DNA from 2 places in the Streptomyces sp. NPDC057623 genome. Region 1 is predicted to be linked to the other one. Evidence: riboswitches for the same ligand, from Rfam matches in the RefSeq annotation. Region 1 holds a riboswitch; the other holds the start of a gene.
What was found. Region 1 has a riboswitch for cobalamin ahead of ACFU95_RS08295 (ABC transporter substrate-binding protein). Riboswitches for the same ligand answer to the same signal wherever they lie in the genome.

Region 1 (3,190 bases):
GCCTGCTCCTCGTAGAGGGCGTCACTGGAGCACAGGCACACCTCGGTGGCGCCGCTCTCCTCGAAGCCGCCCTCGGTGACGGGCTCGATGCCGCCTGCCTGGAAGAGGTTCGAGGCGAAGGTGAGGCGCGCGGTGTGCGCGGCGGCGGGGCCGAGCGCGGCCAGGAAGACACGGGGCCGGGAGCCGGTGGCGGCCAGGTGGGCGTCGGAGCGGGCGCGCAGCGCCTCGTACGCCTCGTCGCGGCGGACCCGGGGGAGGCCGCCGGACCGGGGTTCGGGGGCGGGCTCGCGCTGCACGGGCGGCTCGGACAGGTACGGGAACTCGCTGACGCCGGTGACGGGTTCGCGGCGCTTGGCGAGCTTGCCGGCCCGCGCCTCCCAGGTGGCGGCGAGGTCCTGGCCCAGCTGCCCGGAGCGCAGGGCGGCCGCCTGGCCTCCCGCGCCTTCGATCTTGCGGAAGAACTCCCAGCCCGCGTGGGCGAGTTCGTCCGTGAGTCGCTCCACGTACCAGGAGCCGCCCGCCGGGTCGATCACCCGGGCGAGGTGCGACTCCTCCAGGAGGATGGTCGAGGTGTTGCGGGCGATGCGCCGCGCGAACGCGTCCGGCAGGCCCAGCGCGTGGTCGAAGGGCAGCACGGTCACCGAGTCGGCGCCGCCGACCCCGGCGGCCAGCGTGGCCACCGTCGTGCGCAGCATGTTCACCCACGGGTCGCGGCGCGTCATCATCACCGGCGAGGTCACGACGTGCTGCACCTGCGCGCTCGGCGCCGCGCACACCTCGCTCACCCGCGCCCACAGCCGGCGCGCGGCCCGCAGCTTGGCGATGGTCAGGAACTGGTCGGCGGTGGCCGCGTAGCGGAACTCCAGCTGCGCACACACCTGTTCGACCGTCAGGCCCGCCTCGGTGAGCTCCCGCAGATACGCGACGCCGGTCGCGAGCGAGCAGCCCAGCTCCTGGGCGGCCGAGCCGCCGGCCTCGTGGTACGGCAACGCGTCCACGGTCAGCGCCCGCAGCCCCGGGTACTCCTCGGCACACCGCCGGGCCAGCGAGGCGACCGGCGCGAACGCCGAGGACTCTCCGGTACGTGCCTCGTGGCCGAGCGGGTCCCCGCCGAGGTTGCCGCGCGCCGCCTCCTTGGCGACGCCCCGCTCCTCGTACAGCCGCAGCAGCTCGCGCGCGGCGGGTTCCACGTCGGCTCCCGCGTCGAGGGCGACGGGGGCCAGGTCGAGATAGACACCGTCCAGGACCCGGCCGAGCGACGACACCGGGATGCCGCCCTCGCCGAGGACCAGCCAGAGCGAGGTGACGCCGTTCTCCAGGTCCGCGAGCGCCACACCGTCCGCGACCGCGGTGTGCCGCTGGCGCAGGTCCCAGCCGCCGACCGTGTTGCCCTCGGCGCGACCGCCGCGGACGAACGGGGCGAACCCGGGCAGACCGGGGTCGGGTGCGGCGTCGCGCGCGGTGTACAGGGGACGGGTGCGCAGCCCGTCCTCCAGAGCAGTGGACAGGGCATCTACCGCTGCCGGACCCGAGACGTCCTTGCCCGACTTGCGCAGCACACCTTCCACCAGGTGTTGCCACTGCTCATGGGTTGCGTCAGGGAACTCGGCGGCCAGCGAGAGCCCGTCGTCAGGCAGGACCGTCATGCTCGGATGCTAGGTCAGATCGACAAAGGAGCAGCAGAGGGCACGGCTGTGACCTTTCCCTCTCGCAGGTTGTGACCTGGGTCTCCGCACTCTCCCGGGCCCCCGCGGTGACCGTTCTGCCGGCCTGGCGGCGAGGCGGGCTTGATAGCCTCTGCGGGCCAGTCGAGCCACATCCGAGGCCAGGGAATCCGGTGCGAATCCGGAGCTGACGCGCAGCGGTGAGGGGGACCGGCGGGGCACACCATGCCACTGGGAGGGGAACGGGCCGGCCGAAGGGCGGGCACGGGAACCGTACCGGGAAGGCGCCCCGGCGGGACGAACCCGAGTCCGAAGACCTGCTGGCACCTTCGCGCCCCGCGCGAAGGACGTCCGTAGGCCAGGCTCCGCGCACGAGCCCCGACAACCGAGGCACGCCTGTGTTCCGTTCCGCGTTCCGTCCCGCCGCCCTGCTGCTCGCACCCGCCCTTCTGCTCACCGCCTGCGGTGGCCCTGGAGACGGCGGCACCGAGGACAGCGGCAAGCCCGCCACCGCGGGCCATCCCCTCACCCTCGACAACTGCGGCCACGAGGTCACCCTCAAGTCCGCCCCGCAGCACGCCGTCTCCCTCAACCAGGGCACCACCGAGATCCTGCTCTCCCTCGGCCTCGCCGACCGCATCGCCGGTACGGCGACCTGGACCGACCCGGTGATGAAGGGGCTGGAGAAGGCAAACGCCTCCGTACCCCGCCTCGCGGACAACGCGCCCTCCTTCGAGAAGGTCCTGGACGCCGAACCCGACTTCGTCACCGCCTCCTTCGAATCCACCCTCGGCAAGGGCGGCGTCGCCACCCGCGAGCAGTTCGAGAAGCTGGGCGTGCCCACGTACGTCTCGCCCTCCGACTGCGCCGCGGGCAAGGACAACGACAGCGGCGGCGACGGCTCCCGCTCCACCCCGCTCACCCTCGATGCCGTGTACGGCGAGATCCGCGACCTGGCCCGCGCGTTCGGCGTCGAGGAGCGCGGCGAGAAGCTCGTCGCCGCGCTGAAGGAGCGGGTGCGCGAGGCCACCGCCGGACTGGACGCCTCCGACGTGTCCCTCATGTACTGGTTCGCCAACTCCCAGTCGCCCTACCTCGCCGGTTGCTGCGGTGCGCCGGGCGCCATCACCCGTGCCGTCGGCGCGCGGAACGCGTTCGCCGACACCCACGACGAGTGGCCCCAGATCAACTGGGAGACGGTCGCCGACCGCGACCCCGACGTGATCGTGATCGGCGACCTGACCCGCGAGCAGCAGACCGCGGAGACCGCCGCGGCCAAGATCAGCTTCCTGGAGACCAACCCCGCCACCCGCAACCTGACCGCGGTGAAGAAGAAGCGGTACGTCCTGCTCAGCGGGCAGGCGATGAACCCGTCCATCCGCACGGTCGAAGGCATCGAGAAGGTCGCCGCCGGGCTGCGCGACTTCGGGCTCGCCGGACGCACCAGGTGAGCCCGCGCATGCCGCTGCTGGCCCTCGGCGGGCCGGCCGCGCTGCTCGCGTCGGTCGCCGTCGCGGTGACGATCG
Region 2 (3,190 bases), on a different contig from region 1:
GCCGGACCTTCGATGGCACGGAGCAACGCCGATCGCCCCAGCGGCGCGACCACTTGGGCGCAGTCGCTGAGGACGCGGGCGGTGACCGGGTCGGCCAGGTCGTCCAGGCAGGAGGAGCGCAGGGTCGCGAGAACGCGCAACCGGCGCCCCTCCGCCGGTGCCGAGACGAGATCCACCACCAGTGCCAACAGGGCGCGGGCCGTGGCCGTTTCGGCGGCGACCGTCTCCTCCAGCTGGTTGAGGAAGAAGACATGGCCGCGCGGGCCGCAGTGGTCCAGCACTCGCCGCCCGAGTTCGGCGGCGGTCGGACCGTCCGCGGAGTCCAGCAGGTCCGCCAGGGCGAGCGCGGCACGCTCCTGCTCCACGGCGGCCAGCGCGGGGTTGAGGGCCGCCTCGGGCCGGGGCGCGGGCACGGCGGCGGGGTCGGGACCAGGGCGGGGGCCGGGGTCGGGACCCGGCGACATCACCGGTCCGGCGTCGGGACCGGTCGCAGGCGACCCCGACGCAGCGCCACCGGAACCGGCCTCGGGCGATGGCCCCTGTGCGACTGCGGCACCAGACGCCCCCAACGCCCCCGCCGCCCAAGCCGCCCCCGATGCTCCCAACACCCCCACCACCGCCCGAGCCACCGTCAGCGACGCCCGTGTCCCCGGCAGTGGGCGGATCTCCGAGACGGTGAACCCCTCGGCCCGCAGTCGGGGCAGTACCCCGGCCCGTACCAGGGACGTCTTGCCGCTGCCGGACGGACCCACCACCGGGACCACCAAGTGCCGTTCGACCGCGTCGAGGAGCCGACGCGTCTCGTCCTCCCGGCCGAAGAAGTACTCGGCGTCCTTCTCGCGGAACGCGTCGAGACCGCGGTACGGGCAGCGGCGCCGACCGGGCTGGAGGTCGAGGAGCGCGGCGGCCGGGATGAGGTACGACGTCGTCGCCGAGGCGCCGCGGTCGGTCGCGACCGTCATGCCGATGACCGCGCCGGCCTCCTCGTCCCAGACCGGCGCTCCGCTGCATCCGGGGCCGATGCGATGGCCCGTGCCGTCCGTCTCCATCGCGATCCAGCCCTGGCCGACGATGTCGAGCAGCCGTCCGCCGATCCAGGCGCCGTGCTCGGCGGTGGCGGGAAAGCCGAGGACGCGGAAGCGGTGGTGCCAGACGTCGCCCGCGCCCGCCAGCGGGACCGCGCCACCGGGTGCGCCTTCCGGCAGCCGCAGCAAGGCGATGTCGCCGGTGCCGTCCGTTGCCACCGGCCGCCAGCCGGACACCTTCGCCTCGTAGGTCACCGCGCCCGGCAGCAGCGGGAACTCCACCGTCACCGACGGCACCGGCGGCGTCGCCGCTCTCGCGTCGGTGCGCAGCGCGTCCGCGACCACATGGGCGCAGGTGACGACCGTGCCCGGGGCGAGCAGGAAGCCCGTCCCCACGGACCGGCCGTCGACGCCGCGCACCCGGACCACCGCGGTGCCGAGCTCTTCCAGGGAACCGGCACCCTTTCCCCGTAGACCCGTTTCACCAATGTTCATACAGACTCGCCGAGTTTCCTCTATCTCATCATGCTTCGTACGAGATATTGCAGGTGCCGGGCGCCCCTGTCCGCAACCGAGTCGCGGCAAGGCCACCCGGCTCGGGGAATTGGTCCCGAGTCCGCCCCTACAGGTCCGGTGTGGTGCTAGCCATGTGGGGTTCTCCACACTCCCCCGCCGCAGGTCAACGGCAAGTTGACGGCCCTTCCAACCCCGTGGTGGACTTCCGGGGCCAGCTACGGCGGCAGAAGAGGAAGCCGGTGCGAATCCGGCGCGGTCCCGCCACTGTCACCGGGGTAGAAAGCCCCGGGAGCCAGGAACTCTCGCCGCCGGTCTCGTCGAACCAGGGCGTGGACACCCTGAGTGAGGACACAACGCGATGCTCGCCTGCCGATCGACACGCAGTACCAGACCGTCGTCTGACCTCACGGTCGGCTGACTCCGATGCGAGCCGATCGCGTCTTCGCGTACGGCGCCGCCGCCGGGCTTCTCGGTGATCTGCTGCTCGGCGACCCTCGCCGGGGGCATCCGGTCGCCGCGTTCGGGCGCGCCGCCGGTGCCGTGGAAAGAGTGCTGTGGCGCGACGACCGCGCACGGGGTGCGCTGCACACGGCCGTGTGCGCCGGTGGCGCCGTCGCCGTCGGAGCGCTCGCCGCGCGTGCCGTCCGTACCTCTCCCGCCGCGTCTCTCGCCCTGACCGGCGCCGCCACCTGGGCGGTGGTCGGGGGGACTTCGCTCGCCCGGGAGGCCCTCACGATCGGGCGCGCCCTGGAGGCGGGGGACGTCGAGGGCGCGCGGGCGCGCCTGCCGCATCTGTGCGGGCGGGATCCGCAGGCGCTGGACGCGGACGGGATCGCGCGGGCGGTCGTGGAGTCCGTCGCCGAGAACACCTCCGACGCGGTGGTGGGCGCGCTGGTGTGGGGTGCCGTCGGCGGGGTGCCGGGGCTGCTCGGGTTCCGGGCCGTGAACACGCTCGACGCCATGGTGGGCCACAAGTCGCCCAAGTACCGCCGGTACGGGTGGGCTTCGGCACGGCTCGACGACGTGGCGGGGTGGCCGGGGGCCCGGCTGACCGCCGTACTCGCCGCCGTCGCCGGGGGAGATCCGCGCGGGGCGGTACGGGCCTGGCGCGCCGACGCCGGCAAGCACCCCAGCCCCAACGCCGGGCCCGTCGAGGCCTCGTTCGCGGGGGCGCTCGGGGTGCGCCTCGGCGGGACGCTGTCGTACGGCGGGCGGGTGGAGCATCGGCCCGTGCTCAACGGGGCGGGGCGCGCCGTCGCCGTCCAGGACATCGAGAGGGCCGTACGGCTGTCGAGGCGCGTCGGCTGGCTGGCGCTCGGCGTCTGTGCCGCCGCGCGCCGTATCGCGAAGGGACGTACGTCATGACGGGCGGTGGGCTTCTCGTCGCCGGAACCACCTCGGACGCGGGCAAGAGCGTCGTCACCGCCGGGATCTGCCGGTGGCTGGTGCGGCAGGGGGTCAAGGTCGCACCCTTCAAGGCGCAGAACATGTCCCTCAACTCGTTCGTGACGCGCGAGGGCGCCGAGATCGGGCGGGCGCAGGCCATGCAGGCGCAGGCGTGCCGCCTGGAGCCGACCGCGCAGATGAATCCCGTGCTGCTCAAGCCCGGTGGCGAGCGGAGCAGCCAGGTCGTCCTGCTGGGCAGGCCG

Region 2: linked by a shared signal. The riboswitch ahead of ACFU95_RS19685 (cobalamin biosynthesis protein) and the one ahead of ACFU95_RS08295 (ABC transporter substrate-binding protein) in region 1 are both predicted to bind cobalamin.

Annotation. Positions count from the first base shown of each region.
Region 1 is NZ_JBHVGZ010000005.1:248,529-251,718, reverse strand. It holds gene ACFU95_RS08300 (methylmalonyl-CoA mutase family protein) at 1-1,646, opposite strand, end outside; cobalamin riboswitch at 1,789-2,004, shown strand; gene ACFU95_RS08295 (ABC transporter substrate-binding protein) at 2,063-3,115, shown strand; gene ACFU95_RS08290 (FecCD family ABC transporter permease) at 3,124-3,190, shown strand, end outside.
Region 2 is NZ_JBHVGZ010000017.1:86,960-90,149, reverse strand. It holds gene ACFU95_RS19690 (trypsin-like peptidase domain-containing protein) at 1-1,520, opposite strand, end outside; cobalamin riboswitch at 1,723-1,866, shown strand; gene ACFU95_RS19685 (cobalamin biosynthesis protein) at 1,965-2,906, shown strand; gene ACFU95_RS19680 (cobyric acid synthase) at 2,903-3,190, shown strand, end outside.